Regions from separate parts of the Pseudovibrio sp. SCP20 genome, predicted to be linked through region 2. Evidence: riboswitches for the same ligand, from Rfam matches in the RefSeq annotation. Region 2 holds a riboswitch; the other holds the start of a gene.
The links. A riboswitch is a leader RNA that binds a small molecule or an ion and turns the genes downstream of it on or off. The one in region 2 is predicted to bind cobalamin.
Positions count from the first base shown of each region.

Region 1: linked by a shared signal. The riboswitch ahead of AC3CB2_RS09840 (ABC transporter ATP-binding protein) and the one ahead of cobU (bifunctional adenosylcobinamide kinase/adenosylcobinamide-phosphate guanylyltransferase) in region 2 are both predicted to bind cobalamin.

Region 1 covers NZ_JBYMDH010000002.1:287,075-294,825, forward strand. The annotation lists gene AC3CB2_RS09830 (hypothetical protein) at 304-576, opposite strand; gene AC3CB2_RS09835 (hypothetical protein) at 1,019-1,534, opposite strand; cobalamin riboswitch at 1,760-1,969, shown strand; gene AC3CB2_RS09840 (ABC transporter ATP-binding protein) at 2,316-3,098, shown strand; gene AC3CB2_RS09845 (ABC transporter substrate-binding protein) at 3,110-4,048, shown strand; gene AC3CB2_RS09850 (FecCD family ABC transporter permease) at 4,104-5,105, shown strand; gene AC3CB2_RS09855 (class I SAM-dependent DNA methyltransferase) at 5,360-6,067, shown strand; gene AC3CB2_RS09860 (DUF1499 domain-containing protein) at 6,245-6,733, opposite strand; gene AC3CB2_RS09865 (hypothetical protein) at 6,982-7,317, opposite strand.
Region 2 covers NZ_JBYMDH010000001.1:1,644,925-1,652,675, forward strand. The annotation lists gene cobO (cob(I)yrinic acid a,c-diamide adenosyltransferase) at 1-292, opposite strand, end outside; gene cobN (cobaltochelatase subunit CobN) at 294-4,049, opposite strand; gene cobW (cobalamin biosynthesis protein CobW) at 4,049-5,164, opposite strand; gene cobU (bifunctional adenosylcobinamide kinase/adenosylcobinamide-phosphate guanylyltransferase) at 5,161-5,721, opposite strand; cobalamin riboswitch at 5,858-6,068, opposite strand; tRNA gene AC3CB2_RS07215 (tRNA-Asn) at 6,327-6,401, shown strand; tRNA gene AC3CB2_RS07220 (tRNA-Asn) at 6,442-6,516, shown strand; tRNA gene AC3CB2_RS07225 (tRNA-Asn) at 6,555-6,629, shown strand; gene AC3CB2_RS07230 (hypothetical protein) at 6,733-6,882, shown strand; gene AC3CB2_RS07235 (hypothetical protein) at 7,341-7,751, shown strand, end outside.

The sequences.
Region 1 (7,751 bases), on a different contig from region 2:
GCGGCGGGTGGTATGGCCGCAGACCAGCAGGGCACCGATTGGCGAGGATGCGGGGTGTATTTGCGCTTCGCCATTGGCACCGGAGCAAGAGGCACGGGTTTGTGCCAAATGCCGTTCACAGTGATGTTGCACGCGCTTTGCGTGGTCAGGGTTACCGATCACGTTGAGCGCATTGCACGATCAAGCCATTTCCTGAGCCAGTCCCTAACATGAGGCTGGCTCTTTTCTTTGCTGCCGGGCTGCTGCCTCACTTGAATGCGATGGGCCTTGAGGATTGAGCACGCGAGCAAAGGGCAGTACGGCTTAATCAGGAAGCGGAACTTTTGTGTTTATTGGCTGCGGATGAGCGACCCGCTCTAACATTCCGCAGCTTTTTTCCAGTACTTCGAGGCGATCGCGGAAGGCGTGATGCAGAGTGAACAGGGCATCGCGCTCGCTGGAGTGCTGCATTCTCTCTGTCAGCACAAGGTGCTGAATATACGAGAGGTTCTGCAGATCCGAGACAGCGACGATGACTTCGTCAATTTCATTTTGGAAAGTATTTGTGGCGCTACATGCGCATGCGGAGTCGTTCATTCTCAATCCCTCTGTCTTTAGGGTGTTGAACAACCACAGGACAGCAAGGCTTTCGACGGCCCGCTGGCGAGCGGGAGGTTCGAAACCTGTAAGACAGACAGGCGAGTTTATTCCCCCCCGAAGGAGGTGTTGTATTCACCGCCCTCCCGCTCATAGCAAAGGGTTTGCGCGCTACCTATAAAGCAGGCACAAAAAATCCGCCAGTGACGGGAGCGGTAACCGCTGTCTTAAAGGAGGTTTCGACGCCTCATGTATGAATGTGGAATGAAAACCACAGGTTGTCAAACTGACAGTTTTTACAGGGATGTGGATGGCTGAGTTTGCGCGTGTTTGGTGAGGCGGTTGAGCTGTGGTTTGGGTCTGTGCTCACGACTCTGGGTCCCGGATCTGCGCTGCGCTTGTCCGGGATGACGGTGGTGGGGAGGCGGGATGTTTGGGACAGCTAACGAAGGTTTTCTTTTATAATCCGCGCAAATTTTTGAGCGATTTTTTTATTGGGAAGCTTCATATAGTACGCACCTTGTCCCTTTACTGTAACCTCCAACTCGTTATTACTGAGTCTTCGAAATCTCGCGGATTGGCCTGCTACATTGTTATTGTACTCAGGGAAACTTCCGATGACTATAGTTGCCTCATCGGCATTCACTTTTGGTTGCTCTGGCTGATGATAGGCTACCCAAATGCAGTCATTCAGCGATCTATAGTCAGCTGAGTAATTGACAGCATCAAAGTACTCCGGGCTTAGCCTTGCCCATGCGCACGGTGCTATACCGTGATTTCTAAAGATAGCCAGTAACTTACGGGTAAGTTCCTGGTTCGTCATTGATGGGTCAATTTTCACAATCTCCGTATACCCAGGGGCCGGAAGAAGAGCTCCAGTCAGCAAACATCCCGAAACTACAAAACAGGTAGCAAAGACACCCAAGATTATCGAAGTCTTTTTAATGACTGTTTTCATGTCTTTTCACTTATTGCGATCTGGATGGTCATAGTTGCTGACTTCAAGCAGTCTCAGTTTGGTCAGTGCTAAGAGCCTAGCAAGGGGTTGTCACAAGTGAAAACCTCGGAAAACTTGGGCTGGTTTTGCCAAAATGTGTGCGCACCTCACGTGTAGTGCTGACAGTTGCTATCAACAGCGCGTCAGGTCTGTTTTCGAAAACTCTTGCAATTGGGGGCCGTAAAACTCAGTATGCGCGCTGATGGTTTCTGGGGAGCGAAAGGCCCCGGGATTAAAAGGGAACACGGTGCGGTGTAGCCAACAGGCGCCAATTCCGTGACTGCCCCCGCAACTGTAAGCGGTTAGCGAAGCCAAGCGTGCCACTGGAGAGATCCGGGAAGGCTGGCTGAGCACGGACCCGCGAGTCAGGAGACCTGCCATTATGTTTCACTTCAACCCGGGCGGGGCGTCCCGGAAGGAGGCCATAATGGTTGCATTGGCGCAAGCCTCTCACATATCCGGTTTCTATTTGCCCCCGCTGCAGCGCGGAGGGCGTTATGAGACCTTTTTCCTCACAAACTAAACTTTATCCCGGATCGTTTTGCGAGCCGCTGGTGGCCTGCGCACGCGTGCGCTTGACTTTTACTTCAGGATTCGACAATTGATGTAACGTTATAACGTTATATTTATGACTATGTAGCGTTTCACTCAGGTGGGGTGGTTGAATGCTGGATCCTGTTTCTTTTCATTTCAATGGCTTAGGCTGTCCGACGAGGGCTGAGCTGCGCAAGGATGTTTTGTCATGAGCGCGGCTTCTGTATCCGTTCGCGAGGTTTCCTGGGCGCCGGAGCGTAAGAGCGCGCTTGTTCTGAAGCCTCTGAGCTTTGAGCTGGCGGCGAGGCAAACCCTTGGTGTTGTGGGTGCGAACGGGGCTGGGAAATCGACGCTGCTGCGGCTGCTCTATCGCTTCAACAAGCCGATGAGCGGGCAAATTTGCATTGGCGGCGATGACATCTGGTCTCTTTCTGCTCGGGCGACGGCGCAGCGGGTGGCAGCAGTGCTGCAGGAGCAGCCGACAGATTTTGCTCTCAGGGTGCGTGAGATTGTGGAGCTGGGGCGCACGCCTTATCGCAGCGGGCTGGCGGCTTCTGGCGAACATGACCGGCAGGTGGTGGATCGTGCGATCCATGCTTTGCAGCTGGATGGGCTGGCCGGGCGGTTGTTCGGCACGCTTTCTGGCGGGGAACGGCAGCGGGTGATGGTGGCACGGGCTCTGGCTCAGGAGCCGGAGCTGCTCATATTGGATGAGCCAACCAACCATCTGGATATTCGCCATCAGCTGGAAATACTGAAGCTGATTGAAGAGCTGGATCTGACGATCATCACCAGTTTGCACGATCTGAACATGGCAGCACAGGTGTGTGATCAGATCCTGCTGCTGGATCACGGGCAGATGCTGGGCTTTGGGGTGCCGGAACAGATCCTCTCCCCTGCCCTTGTTTCGCAGGCGTTTCAGGTGCGGACCACGCGTGATCAGCTGATGGCCCGGCAACAATCCCTCCTTACTTTTGATCTTCACTCATAAGGACTGTTTTCATGAAAAACTTTGGTTTGGCGCTGGCTGTAGCGCTGCTTTCTTCTTCGGCTGCCTTGGCAGAGGTTTCCGTACAAAGCTGTAATCGCACCGTGGCGTTTGATGGTGTGCCGCAACGGGCCGTTTCCAACGACTCCAACCTGACAGAGATGATGCTGGCGCTGGAGCTGCAGGACAATATGGTGGGTTACACCGGCGTTTCTGGCTGGAGAACGCTGGATGCAGAGCTGACCGACAAGGTGGCTGTGTTGCCGGAACTCTCCCCGAAATACCCAAGCAAGGAAGTGCTGATTGGCGCTGATGCGGACTTCTACTTCGCGGGCTGGAACTACGGGATGAAGGTTGGCGGCGAGGTGACACCAGAAACACTAGAGCCGTTTGGCATCAAGGTTTACGAGTTGACCGAGAGCTGCATCCACCTTGGCGAGAAGCCTAAGGTTTCCATGGATGACATGTACAACGACCTTTTGAACCTTGGCCGCATCTTTGGTGTTGAAGCACGAGCAGAAGCGCTGGTGCAGTCTTATCGTGATGAGTTGGTGCAGTTCAAAGCGGGTCTGAAAACCTCTGACACACCGCTGCGCGTGTTTGTTTATGACAGTGGCGAGGATTCTCCATTCACTGCGGGCCGTTATGCGATGCCAACTGCGATGATTGAAGCGGCCGGAGGCACCAACGTGCTGGACACGCTGGAGAAAAGCTGGGCGCGGGTGAACTGGGAAGCTGTGGTTGAGGCGAACCCAGAGATGATCGTGATCGTCAACTATGGCGAGGTGACTGCTGAGCAGAAGCGTGAGTTCATGCTCAACAACCCAGCCTTTGCGGAGCTGGATGCAGTGAAGAACGACCGGTTCGTGACGCTGGAGTATGCAGAGGCAACACCGGGACCACGGAACATCAAAGCGATCAAGAAGCTCGCTGCTGCATTCTGGGGGAACTAACATGAGCGAAGGAACCGGCGTTGTCGTTGCCCCGCATGAGGGCCGTTCTCCTCATATGCTGCAAATCTGTTGCGTGGGATTGGCTGCGCTGGTTCTTTCGGTTTGCCTTGCTGTCTCCGTTGGCGCGGTTTCCGTATCCATGGAGACGGTCTGGGGTGTTCTCGTCAACAAACTGGTGCCGGGATTGGTGGAGCCGAGTTGGTCTTTGGGCCGGGAGAACATTCTCTGGCAGATCCGCCTGCCCCGTGCGCTGCTGGCAATAATGGTGGGGGCTGGGCTTTCCATTGTCGGTGCCTGCCTTCAATCCGTGACCCGCAACCCGTTGGCGGACCCGCATCTGATCGGCATTTCCGCTGGTGGTGCGTTTGGGGCGGTGTTGGCGCTGCTGCATACGGGGCTGTTTCTGGGCTTGCTTACGGTGCCGTTACTGGCGTTTCTCGGTTCTCTTGGAGCGACGCTGCTGGTGATTGGTGTTGCCAAGTTCACCAGTGCGACCAGCGCTGACCGGCTGGTGCTGACAGGTGTTGCGGTGAGCTTTGTGTTGATGGCGGGCGCGAACATTCTCATCTTTCTGGCGGACCCGCGGGCCACGCACACCGTGGTTTACTGGATGCTGGGCGGGTTAGGTCTGGCACAATGGACGCATCTTCTCTATCCGCTGGCGGTTCTGCTATTTTGCGGGACGTGGCTGTGGCTGCGGGCCGGGCATTTCAACGCCATGACCATTGGAGATGAGACCGCGACAACACTGGGCATCTCCGTTGCCTCTTTCCGGCTGGAGACCTTTGTCATCAGCGCGCTGATTACCGGGGTGATGGTAGCGTTTTCGGGCATGATCGGCTTTGTAGGGCTGATGGTGCCTCATATTGTGCGGTTGTTTGTGGGGGGTGACTATCGGCGCCTGATCCCAATCTCGGCCTTGTTCGGAGCGATCTTTTTGTTGCTAGCGGATGTGCTTTCACGAACGCTGATGAAGCCGGAAGATATGCCAATTGGCATCATCACCGGACTTGTGGGCGGCATTTTCTTTATCTGGCTGCTGCGAGAAAAGCGCTAGTTCGCCGTTTTTCAAGGGCTCAAGTATCTCGCAATTGTTGTGATATTGGCCTGAGCCTGCCGTGATCGCGACACAGATTCTTCGCGTTAGACTCATACAAGGCCGCTCTGGCAGCATGGCAAACAAGCGGTTTTGAAGGGAATTTGCTTTTATTCCGGTTGGTTCCGGCTGCTTTTAATTATGGTTTTGTCGCATATTCCTAGGTGATGAACAGAGGTTGTTTCGGGAACATGTGTTTGATGCGGAGTACGTGAATGACATCTCGTTTGTATAGCGATTTTGCCGAGCAATATGATGAGGCCATTCAGGAGAATATCTACAACGCTCTTCTGGAGCGCCCGACACTGCTTGGCATGCTGCCTCCGCTGCAGGGGCTGAAGGTTCTTGATCTAGGCTGTGGGCCGGGAGTGTATGCGCAATTTCTGTATGACCACGGCGCGGATGTGACCTGCATTGATGAATCCGAGCAGATGTTGAAGCTGGTGAAAGAGAAGCTGGACGACAACGTGAAGTGCTACACCTCTGACCTTTCCGACGGACTGCCAGACAAGCTGGAGGGCACGTTTGATATCGTGATTTGCCCGCTGATGATCCATTACATTGAGGATCTGGGGAAACTCTTTTCCGACATTGGCAAGGTACTGAAGCCGGGCGGCTATTTCGTGTTCTCAACGCACCATCCGCTGATTGATGCGCAGTGCTCTCCAAGCGGTAGTTATCTGCGCCAGGAGCATGTGACGGAGGAGTGGAACACCATTGGCGTGCCGGTGAAGGTGAGCTTTTACCGTCGCCCTCTCTCCATGCTGTTTGGGTGGCTTTCCAGCGCCGGGATGTGCGTTGTGGACCTGCGCGAAGGGATGCCAGCAGCCGAGATGAAGGAAAAATCTCCGGTCCATTATGAGAAGCTGCAGAAGAACCCGAGTTTCATCTTCTTCAAATGCCAAAGCCACTGCTGCAAGTGAGCGGTGAGCTGAAGCTGCCTCAGACTCTTTGGCAACTTACAGATTTGTGAGTCTCAGGATTTCTGCGGTTTATCTCCCGCAGAGTCAGTTCTGCCTTGCCCTAACTCGTGAAATCATGAGTCATTTCAAGGGGATATTGACTCAGCGACACTCACAGGTGTGTTAGTTGCCTCTGAGTCAATTCTCGCCCTCTGCAAAGGTGGAGTAAATGCTGCGGAAACGGTCGTAGCGAGCTCGGTTGGCACCCATATCGCTGTAACCGACACGGGACTGGGAGCGGTAGTGCACGACGCGGTCCTGCTCATCAATCCAGAGCTCCACATCGTCGTTGTAGCCCATCTGAGCGCTTGTAAAGACGGCGTGGAGGTAAGGTCCATCCACCTTGCTGATCTTGTTCTTGCCCATCTCCTCCAGCGTATTGGTGAGGGCAGCCTGCGTTGCGCCAAATGTAGCGAGCATGGGCAGGGGGTCCACATGGCGGGAGGCATCCTGCGCTTGAGAGGAGACAGCATTGGGGGAATTCGGAAGCGGCGCAAACTGCCCATCATGAACGCCGACATACTCCGGCACTTTGGAGTTTTGCCAGATAAGCTTAACTGTGACACCCACCACAAGAGCCACCAGAAGAATTGCAATAACAGCCATTTTAGAAAGACCTTTAAACATTATCGTTTCCAGATTTCCCACCTGCACAGAGCATAACTCATTCAGGAGTTGCGGACGAAATGAAATTCTAGTGTTTAGAATTGCCGGGATTATGTTGGCGATGCGGTAGCTGGTTGATGGCTCTAAAGTGCAAATAAGGCGGTGCTGAACCTTAATCAACACCGCCCTAGGAACGCGTATCTACGTATAGTCGTTAGATACTACCGGCGTTAGCAACCGGCTCGATACGCATGTACAGTGCAATTGACTTAGTCAATAACGCCCTGCTCGCGTGCTTCAGCGATCAGTTCAGAACAGTATCTTTCACGAGCTGCAGGGTCTTTGATCTTCTGAACAGCCTGCTCATGCACCATAGACATCATGATCACAGTCATGAGGTCCCCTTCATCTTCATTCTTGATTTCGTTCATCAGCGCTTTGCCCTTTGCATCAGGAATAGTGAGGCCGCAGCTTTCTTCTGCTCCAATAAAGCTCGCAATGGTCGCGTACTTGATCATTGTATCTTTGATAGGACCAGCAAAGGCAGACTGAGTGGAAACGCTCAGCAGAAGTGCAGCCGCGAGGCATTTAAGGGTGGTGCTCATAATATGTCGTTCCAGATAAAATTGGATGTATCGTCACTGCACATGAAAATGCGCAGCATTTTAATAAATATGAGATTCAAAATATTATGTCGACGCAAACTCATCCCGAACTAATTGATAAATTTTACTTTTTGCAATTTGGGATTTGCAAGAAAAATCATAGGGTAACGAATTTCGCAGCCTTAATTGCTCTAATAAATTGCTTAAATTATCTAATGTAATCGACATAGAGCCTTTCGTCCTCACTCGAAACTGCTGTATTTGCTTCAGCCTGAACGCCTCTTAGATGTTTCAGTTGAACGCATAATTAAGGCTTTCGGGGCGCAAAACGGCCCAATTGGTGCCATTAAACTTGACGATTTTGCAATTTCACTCTTAATTGCCCTTTTAATAGCAAAATTGCTGCTTAAATCTCTCAGGTCGGGAGAAAAGCA
Region 2 (7,751 bases):
GCTTGATGGTGACAAGATCGGAGAAGCGGTCCAGCGCCATGCGTTCGCCGGTCTCTAACCGGCCTTTCACGAACTGCACAACAGCAACTTTATGGCCGTGCCCAAGGCTGCGGAAGATCATGCCGAAACCAGCGGTGGACTTGCCTTTCCCCTTTCCGGTATGGACGATCAGCAATCCCTTCTCGATAGTTTTCGTCGCCATGATCTTGTCACGCGCAGCTTTCTTCTTGCGCATCTTTTCCGCGTGGCGGGCGTCCAGATCTGCTTCACTCATGTCTGTCTTCGTTACCATGTTATTCCCCTCCATCCATGAGTGCGCGTCGCAACTCTAACAAATCATCATAGGCGCTGTTTCGTTTTGGCACCCACATATCTCGTTGAATGACCTCTAAAAATCGCTCGGTCATTTCCAAAAGCGCTGCGGAATTCTTCTCCGCAATAAAGTCCCGCACCTCATCATCATAAAGATATGCATCATAGAGCTGATCGAAATGATGGTGCGAAACGGCATTGGTTGTCGCCCCAAAAGCAAAAAGATAATCCAGTGTCGCCGCCATCTCAAAAGCACCTTTATACCCGTGGCGCATGACACCGGCGATCCATTTTGGATTGGCAGCTCTCCCCCTGACAACCCGCCCGATTTCTTCCGAAAGCGTGCGAATGACAGGACGTTCAGGGCGGGAATGGTCGTTGTGGTAGATGTGTGGAGCATCGCCTTTCAGCGTTTCAACCGTCGCCGCCAGACCACCCTCGAACTGATAATAGTCATCAGAATCAAGGAGATCGTGCTCTCTGTTGTCCTGATTGTGAACCACTGCATCAGCTTGGGAAAGGCGGGTGACCAGATCTTCTTTGGCTTGCTCGCCTGACCTAGATCGGCCATAGGCATAGCCGCCCCATTCAAGGAAACTCTCCGCAAAATCAGCGCGCTTATCCCACAACCTCTCATCAATCAAAGCCTGCAGGCCAGCCCCATAAGCCCCTGGTTTACTGCCAAAAATCCGAGTAGACGCCCGCTTGCGCGCCTGCCCTTCATCAACGCCTTTGGCCAGTAATCCGCCAAGCTCAGTTTGGTACCGCGCCGCTAAGGGATTGGCATCTTCCGGTTCATCCAACTCTGAGATCGCAGCAACAGCAGCATCGAACAGATGTATGAGTTGCGGGAACGCATCGCGAAAAAAGCCGGAAATTCTGAGGGTTACGTCAACTCGGGGGCGCTGGAGTTCAGAAAGCGGAACAATCTCGAATCCCGTGACGCGGCCAGAGGCCTCTTCCCACACCGGACGGGCACCAATCAGAGCCAGTGCCTGAGCGATATCATCCCCACCGGTGCGCATATTTGCCGTTCCCCAGCAGCTCATGGCGATGCTTTGCAGCCACTCCCCGTGATCCTGAAAATGACGTAGTATCAATGCGCTAGCGCTTCTCTCACCCAGCTTCCAGGCAACCTTTGTGGGAACGGAGCGAACGTCAACAGAATAAAAGTTACGCCCGGTCGGCAACACGTCAGGACGACCACGGGACGGCGCACCTGACGGCCCAGGGAGGACAAACCGGCCCGCAAGGGAGGATAACACCCCCTTTACCTCAGCAGCGCCAGACGCATCCACATTGCGTGCAATCTCTTGGCTCAACGCCTCCAACACCGCAGAAGTCGCTGTAAACTCTGAAGGAACCGCCCGCGCACCAGAAACCAGCTCAAGCGCCAGCGCTTCCAGCCGCTCAACCGTGTCCCCGCAGCTGCGCCATGGAGCCTCTAACAGCTCCTGCAAAACCATTGGCCGCGCACTTTCCCATGCCTGCTCAAATGCACAGTCCAGCGGATCAAACCCAGCCAGATTCAAATCCTCAGCAAGTGCGCGTAACAGACTGTTCTCATGAGGCTTTTCACCACGCGGCACGCGTAGCAAGGCCACCAGCAACTCTGCTCGCTGCTCGCCCTTAGGAGACTGCCCAAGAATGTGCAGACCATCACGGATTTGAAGCTCTTTCAGGTCACAAAGATAGGCATCCAGCCGCGCCAGACGGGTGTCCTCATCCATATCGGAAGTCAGACCGATATCCTTGTCCATACCCTCACGGGCAGCAACGCCAAGTATCTCTTTTCCAAGTGCTTTCAGGCGGCGATGGTCCACGCCAGCCGCGATGTAATACTCATCCAGCAGCGCTTCCAGCTCCAAAGCGGAGCCGTGGCTTTCAGCGCGGGCCAGCGGAGGGGTAAGATGATCAATGATCACCGAGGATAACCGCCGCTTGGCCTGAGAACCCTCACCGGGGTCGTTGACGATGAAAGGATAGATGTTCGGCACCGGCCCAATCACCGCCTCCGGATAACAAGCCTCTGATAAGGCTAATGCTTTTCCGGGCAGCCATTCAAGGTTGCCGTGTTTGCCAAGGTGGATAAGTGCGTCCACCTCAAAGCTATCCCGCAGCCACATGTACCAGGCGAGGTAATGATGCGGCGGAACCAGCGCCGGATCGTGATAAGTCTCTTTCGGATCAATGTTGTAGCCGCGTGCAGGCTGAATACCGACGGTCACATTGCCATAAGTCTTGAGCGCCAGCTGGAACGACCCGTCCAAAACATGCGGATCATCCTCTGGTGCACCCCAGCGTTCCTCAATCCCCTCACGCACCGCCAAAGGCAGCTGAGAAAACAACTGCTTATAACGCTCCAGCGGCAACTCTTCCCCGCCTTTGCGTTGGTTTGCGTTGCTAAGTGCATTGGTAGGACCAGCCAGCAGATCCTCTATCAACGCTTCAGAAGAACCAGGCGCATTCTCAGCAACGCCATAACCTTCTGTTTTCATGGCAGAAAGAAGATGCGCGCAGGAAGCAGGCGTATCGAGCCCCACCCCGTTTGCTATACGCCCATCCTTGTTGGGATAGTTTGCGAGCACTATGCCAACTTTGCGCTCGATTGCGTTTTTGTGTTTCAGCCGCGCCCAATTGGCCGCCAGTGTCGCCACAAACTGCACCCGGTCCGGTTTTGGTACAAAACGAACAAGCGAACATTGTGTTTTGGTATCACGGCCACCTTCTTCCTTAAACGAGATCGCCCGCGTTAAAAGACGGCCATCAATTTCCGGCAGCACAACATGCATAGCAAGGTCACGCGGGGATAAGCCCTGATCACTCTCCGCCCAGCCCTCTTCAGAGGAGGACGACAGCACAATCTGCAGAACGCATGCACCTTTATTGTCCAGCACCGTGCCGGAATGAACAGCCCCTGCGTTTGATAGGGCAAAGGCCGTGGCGTTCAGAACCACATCAGGCGGGCACTCTTCAAACACGCTGGAAACAACTGCCGCGCATTCCGCCTGTTTCAGGCTCGCCACATAAAGCACAAGCGGATTAATCCCCTGTGCCTCTAGCTCATGACATAATGCCTGTACTGGCTCTATCGCCCCGCTTTGATAAAGCGCCCGATAAAACACGATGGCTGCAACAGGACGGCTCGGGTCTTTCCAGCTCGCCTGCACATCATCCAATGAAGGAAGCGAATGCCCTTGCAACATCAGCCCGGCCCGCGGCAACGCCATAGGCTCAGAAGGCGCTTCAACAGGCAGCTCGGCAATCTGCGCCGCATAAAGCAAAGCACCGGAAAGGTTCTCCGCGCCACCTTCAATCAGATAGCGCCACAACATCTGCGCAGTTTCCAGCGGCACGGTGGAGCGTTTGGCAAGCTCCTCATCCCACTTGTCATCCCCCGGCAGCAGAACCAGCTTCACACCTTCAGCACGGGCGACCGCTTCCAGCCGCTCAACGCCGTAGCGCCAGTATTCAACGCCGCCCAACAGGCGCACCACCACAAGTTTTGAGGCTTGAATGCACTGCTCAATATAAAGGTCAACAGAGTACGGATGGGACAGCGCCAGAAAACTGGCAAGCCGCAGGGAGTAGCCCTCATGCTGGGCATGGGCCGCCGCAAGGCCAGCAAGCTCTGTGTCCGCTGCGCTTAAAAACACAACATCCGCAGGCGTCTGCCCCAGATCGACAGCCTCTTCTCCATCATCCAATCGGCGTGATTGCCCAACAAGTACGTGCATCAGGCAGAAACCAACTCAAATTCACTCAGCGCAGCATTCACACTGTGCTTGTCCAATCCTGCAAGACCAATCACAACCAGCTTGGAATGGCTTTCACTGCCAGCCGCAAACCAGGCTTCCACACGTGGGCCAACCGCCTGCACCAGCACCGGCGCCACTTTGCCTTCCACCACCACACTGCCTTTAATCCGCAGCACGCCGGAAACCTTCATGGCCGCCTCCACCTGAGCTTTCACCTCCTCAATGGAGGCAAACCGGCGGGTTGGCAGCACAAAGCTCTCAAAGTCATCATGGGAATGATCGTGATGATGATGGTGGTCGTGGTCGTGGTCGTGGTCGTGGTCGTGGTCGTGGTCGTGAGCATGCTGCGCTTCATGGTGAGAAAGACGCAAGTCCATATCATCCTCAGCCCCGGCATCCCGGCCCAGCAGAACATCCAGCGCCAGCTCTCCATGAGAGGCAGCCACAATCTCAACCCCATCGCGCAAACGACCACTGATGGTCGCCTTCACAGCGGAAAGCTCTTCCTCAGTCAAAAGATCAGCTTTGGAAAGCACAACAAGATCGGCGCAGGTCAGCTGGTCAGCAAACAGCTCCTCCACCGGGCTTTCGTGGTCCAGCGCCTCATCTGCAGCACGCTGCGCCGCAACCGCTTCTTCATCAGAAGCAACCTTGCCAGCAGCAACAGCAGGCGCATCCACCACAGTCACCACACTATCAACGGTGACGCGCGGTTTCACGGAAGGCCAGTTGAACGCCCGCACCAAGGGCTGCGGCAGCGCCAGACCAGAGGTTTCAATCACGATCACATCCGGTGCCTGCTCCCGCTCCAGAAGCATTTCCATAGTTGGCAGAAAATCATCCGCCACCGTGCAGCAGATGCAGCCATTGGCCAGCTCCACCACCTCATCCGCAGAACAATCCGGATCAGCACAGCCATTGACCAGCGATCCATCAAAACCCATCTCGCCAAATTCGTTGACGATGAGCGCAATGCGCTTGTCCTGAGCCTTCATCAAAAGGTTGCGGACCAATGTGGTTTTTCCGGCACCCAGAAAACCAGTGATAATGACGGCAGGAATTTTTTTGGAAGGCGCAGCAAAAGAAACAGTCATAGGGAAATCTCCGGAAAAACAGCAGGCTTCAGCTGCAACGGTTGACCGGCAGCAACAAACATCACGTAGTGGCAAAACTCAGCGATACGCTGGTTGAGGCGCCCGGCCTCATCACGAAAGGCGCGGGCCATGGCGTTTTCAGGCACGATGCCCATGCCCACCTCATTGCCAACAAACACAACGGGGCATGGCAAATCGGAGAGCACAGCACGCAGCTGTTCAAGCTCAACGCTCCAGTCCCGCTCGGCATGCATAAGGTTGGAAAGCCAAAGCGTCAGGCAATCAACGAGGATGGCGCGCTCCGCATGGGCATGCTCTTTCAGCACGCGCACAAGCTCCAGCGGCTCCTCAACAGTGTCCCAAAGGTCGCCCCGCTGCATCTTATGATGCGCGATACGTTCCTCCATTTCACCGTCAAAGGCCTGGCCTGTCGCAATATAAGTCGGGCGTCGCCCGCTGCTTAAAACCAGCTTTTCCGCATATGCGCTTTTCCCGGAACGAGCACCGCCCGTTACGAGACAATGACGAACGCAAAGGTCGCCGCTCTGTTCAGCCATCTGGGTTAGCTGATCAGCAAGCGCGTGGAAGCCGAAGCTTCACTCAAAGAATATGAAAGTACAGCAGCTGTCTCGCACGGAAACAGGGAAATATGTGTCATGAGCACCTCTCGCCGTCCACCCGACAGCAGTCCTATGTCAAATCATATCTCCAGCCGGTCTCCTGGCTTGCGGCTCTGTCGATCACAGCCCCTTCCCAGCCTCCAAAAAGGCCAGTGGGATTATCGCAATGATCTCGCCGCTCACAGTTGCGGGGGCAGCTGCGGCTTACTTCCATATATATGGAACCGCATTCCCGTTTAATCCTTCCGCCTGAAAGCCTCGGCACAGACGAAAAGAAACTGGAGTTCTGGGCTTAAGTGTGGGGCGCAATCAGCTCCCCTGTCAATTGTCTTTGTGAGGATTCCAACATCACCGGAAAATCAAACCCGCAAAATCCGCGGTTTTTGGAGATTTCTGGCTAACCCCCTTGGATATCTCAATAAAAAAAACGAGAAACTGTCCACAAATCGAAAAATTCCTAAAAAACGACTTGGCAAACACACCATGCCTCTGTAAAAGCCTCCTCACGCAAACGGCGAGGCAAACTCGCAAGGGTGTCATGATCCCCGGTAGCTCAGTGGTAGAGCAAGCGGCTGTTAACCGCTTGGTCGCTGGTTCGAATCCGGCCCGGGGAGCCATCCTTTCTCGTTTGCAGCCATAACGGCAAGATCATCGTGATCCCCGGTAGCTCAGTGGTAGAGCAAGCGGCTGTTAACCGCTTGGTCGCTGGTTCGAATCCGGCCCGGGGAGCCACTTTTCTTGATTGCAGCCAAATGGCGAGGACATCGTGATCCCCGGTAGCTCAGTGGTAGAGCAAGCGGCTGTTAACCGCTTGGTCGCTGGTTCGAATCCGGCCCGGGGAGCCATCCTTTCTCAAAATTCCCCTCTCCTTTAAATCAGCGTTTCATCTCACAGAATTCGTACGCGTGCGTCTAACCCTACAATAATAAAAACAGTGGGTAGAAAACCATGTTCACGCGCAGCGAAACCGCAGCACTGGCAAGTGCCGCAGGCCGAAGAAACGGAGTCCATCTGGGTAGAACTCTCTTCCGCACAAAAGCGGAGGCACTCCATTTCGCGGCAAAACTCACCCTGATCCTGCATATGGCGACCAACTAGCCGAGCGACGCCTCCCCAAATTATCGGGGAGTTCATAAGCAGGGAGAGCTGTGCATATCACGCAGCACTTAAAACAGCCCGTATCAGGCAGATGCACCCCACACAAAAGGGGCAGAAATGAAGCGCTGTTCTTTCAAAAGCTTAAGCCACTTGAAAAAATAAGTGATTTTTTTGCCAATGAGAGAAACTGAGATGCTCATCACAGTTCTCTCCATTTTGTATAGCAAATCAACACAATGAAAATTTTACATAATAGCAATTAAATAACCTGAAAGTATAAATACGCGAAACATAATTTATATACAATTATTATGGCATAGATACTCTAAGTAAATACGTATACCTCTAATGTATCTGGTGCGAATTATCATAGTCACTACTTCGTGATGACTGTGTTACTGCACACAATAAGGCGCCCCCTCTGGGAAAGTTGCTGCGTGAAAGTCAGGGAGCCATCAATGAGTAGTCTGTTTCCGCTGTGCGGTCTGCCGCACGTCTTGAATTTTCGCTTCGCAAAATCTGGTCTTCTTGCTGCCTGTCTCGCTGCGCCGCTTACGCTGGCTGCGCCTGCACTGGCAGAAACATCTCCTGCAACGGACCCGGCCACACCTTCCGGCCCGCAGCTCATTGATAAATCCGAGGACGGCAACACCTACGCCATGCCAGAGGACTATCTCGCCGTCACCGTCGCCCCCCCACCCAAAGCCCCTTATGCCGACCCGCTGGAAAGTGATCTGTCCATCTGGGTGGGTGAAGTGGAAATTCAGGGTCGCAAAACCTTGTGGGTCGAGCTGATCGATCAACACGGCGAAGTCATTTACAACTCCGAAGTCCAGCAGAACGAAACCCATCTCCTGCCAGATGGCAGG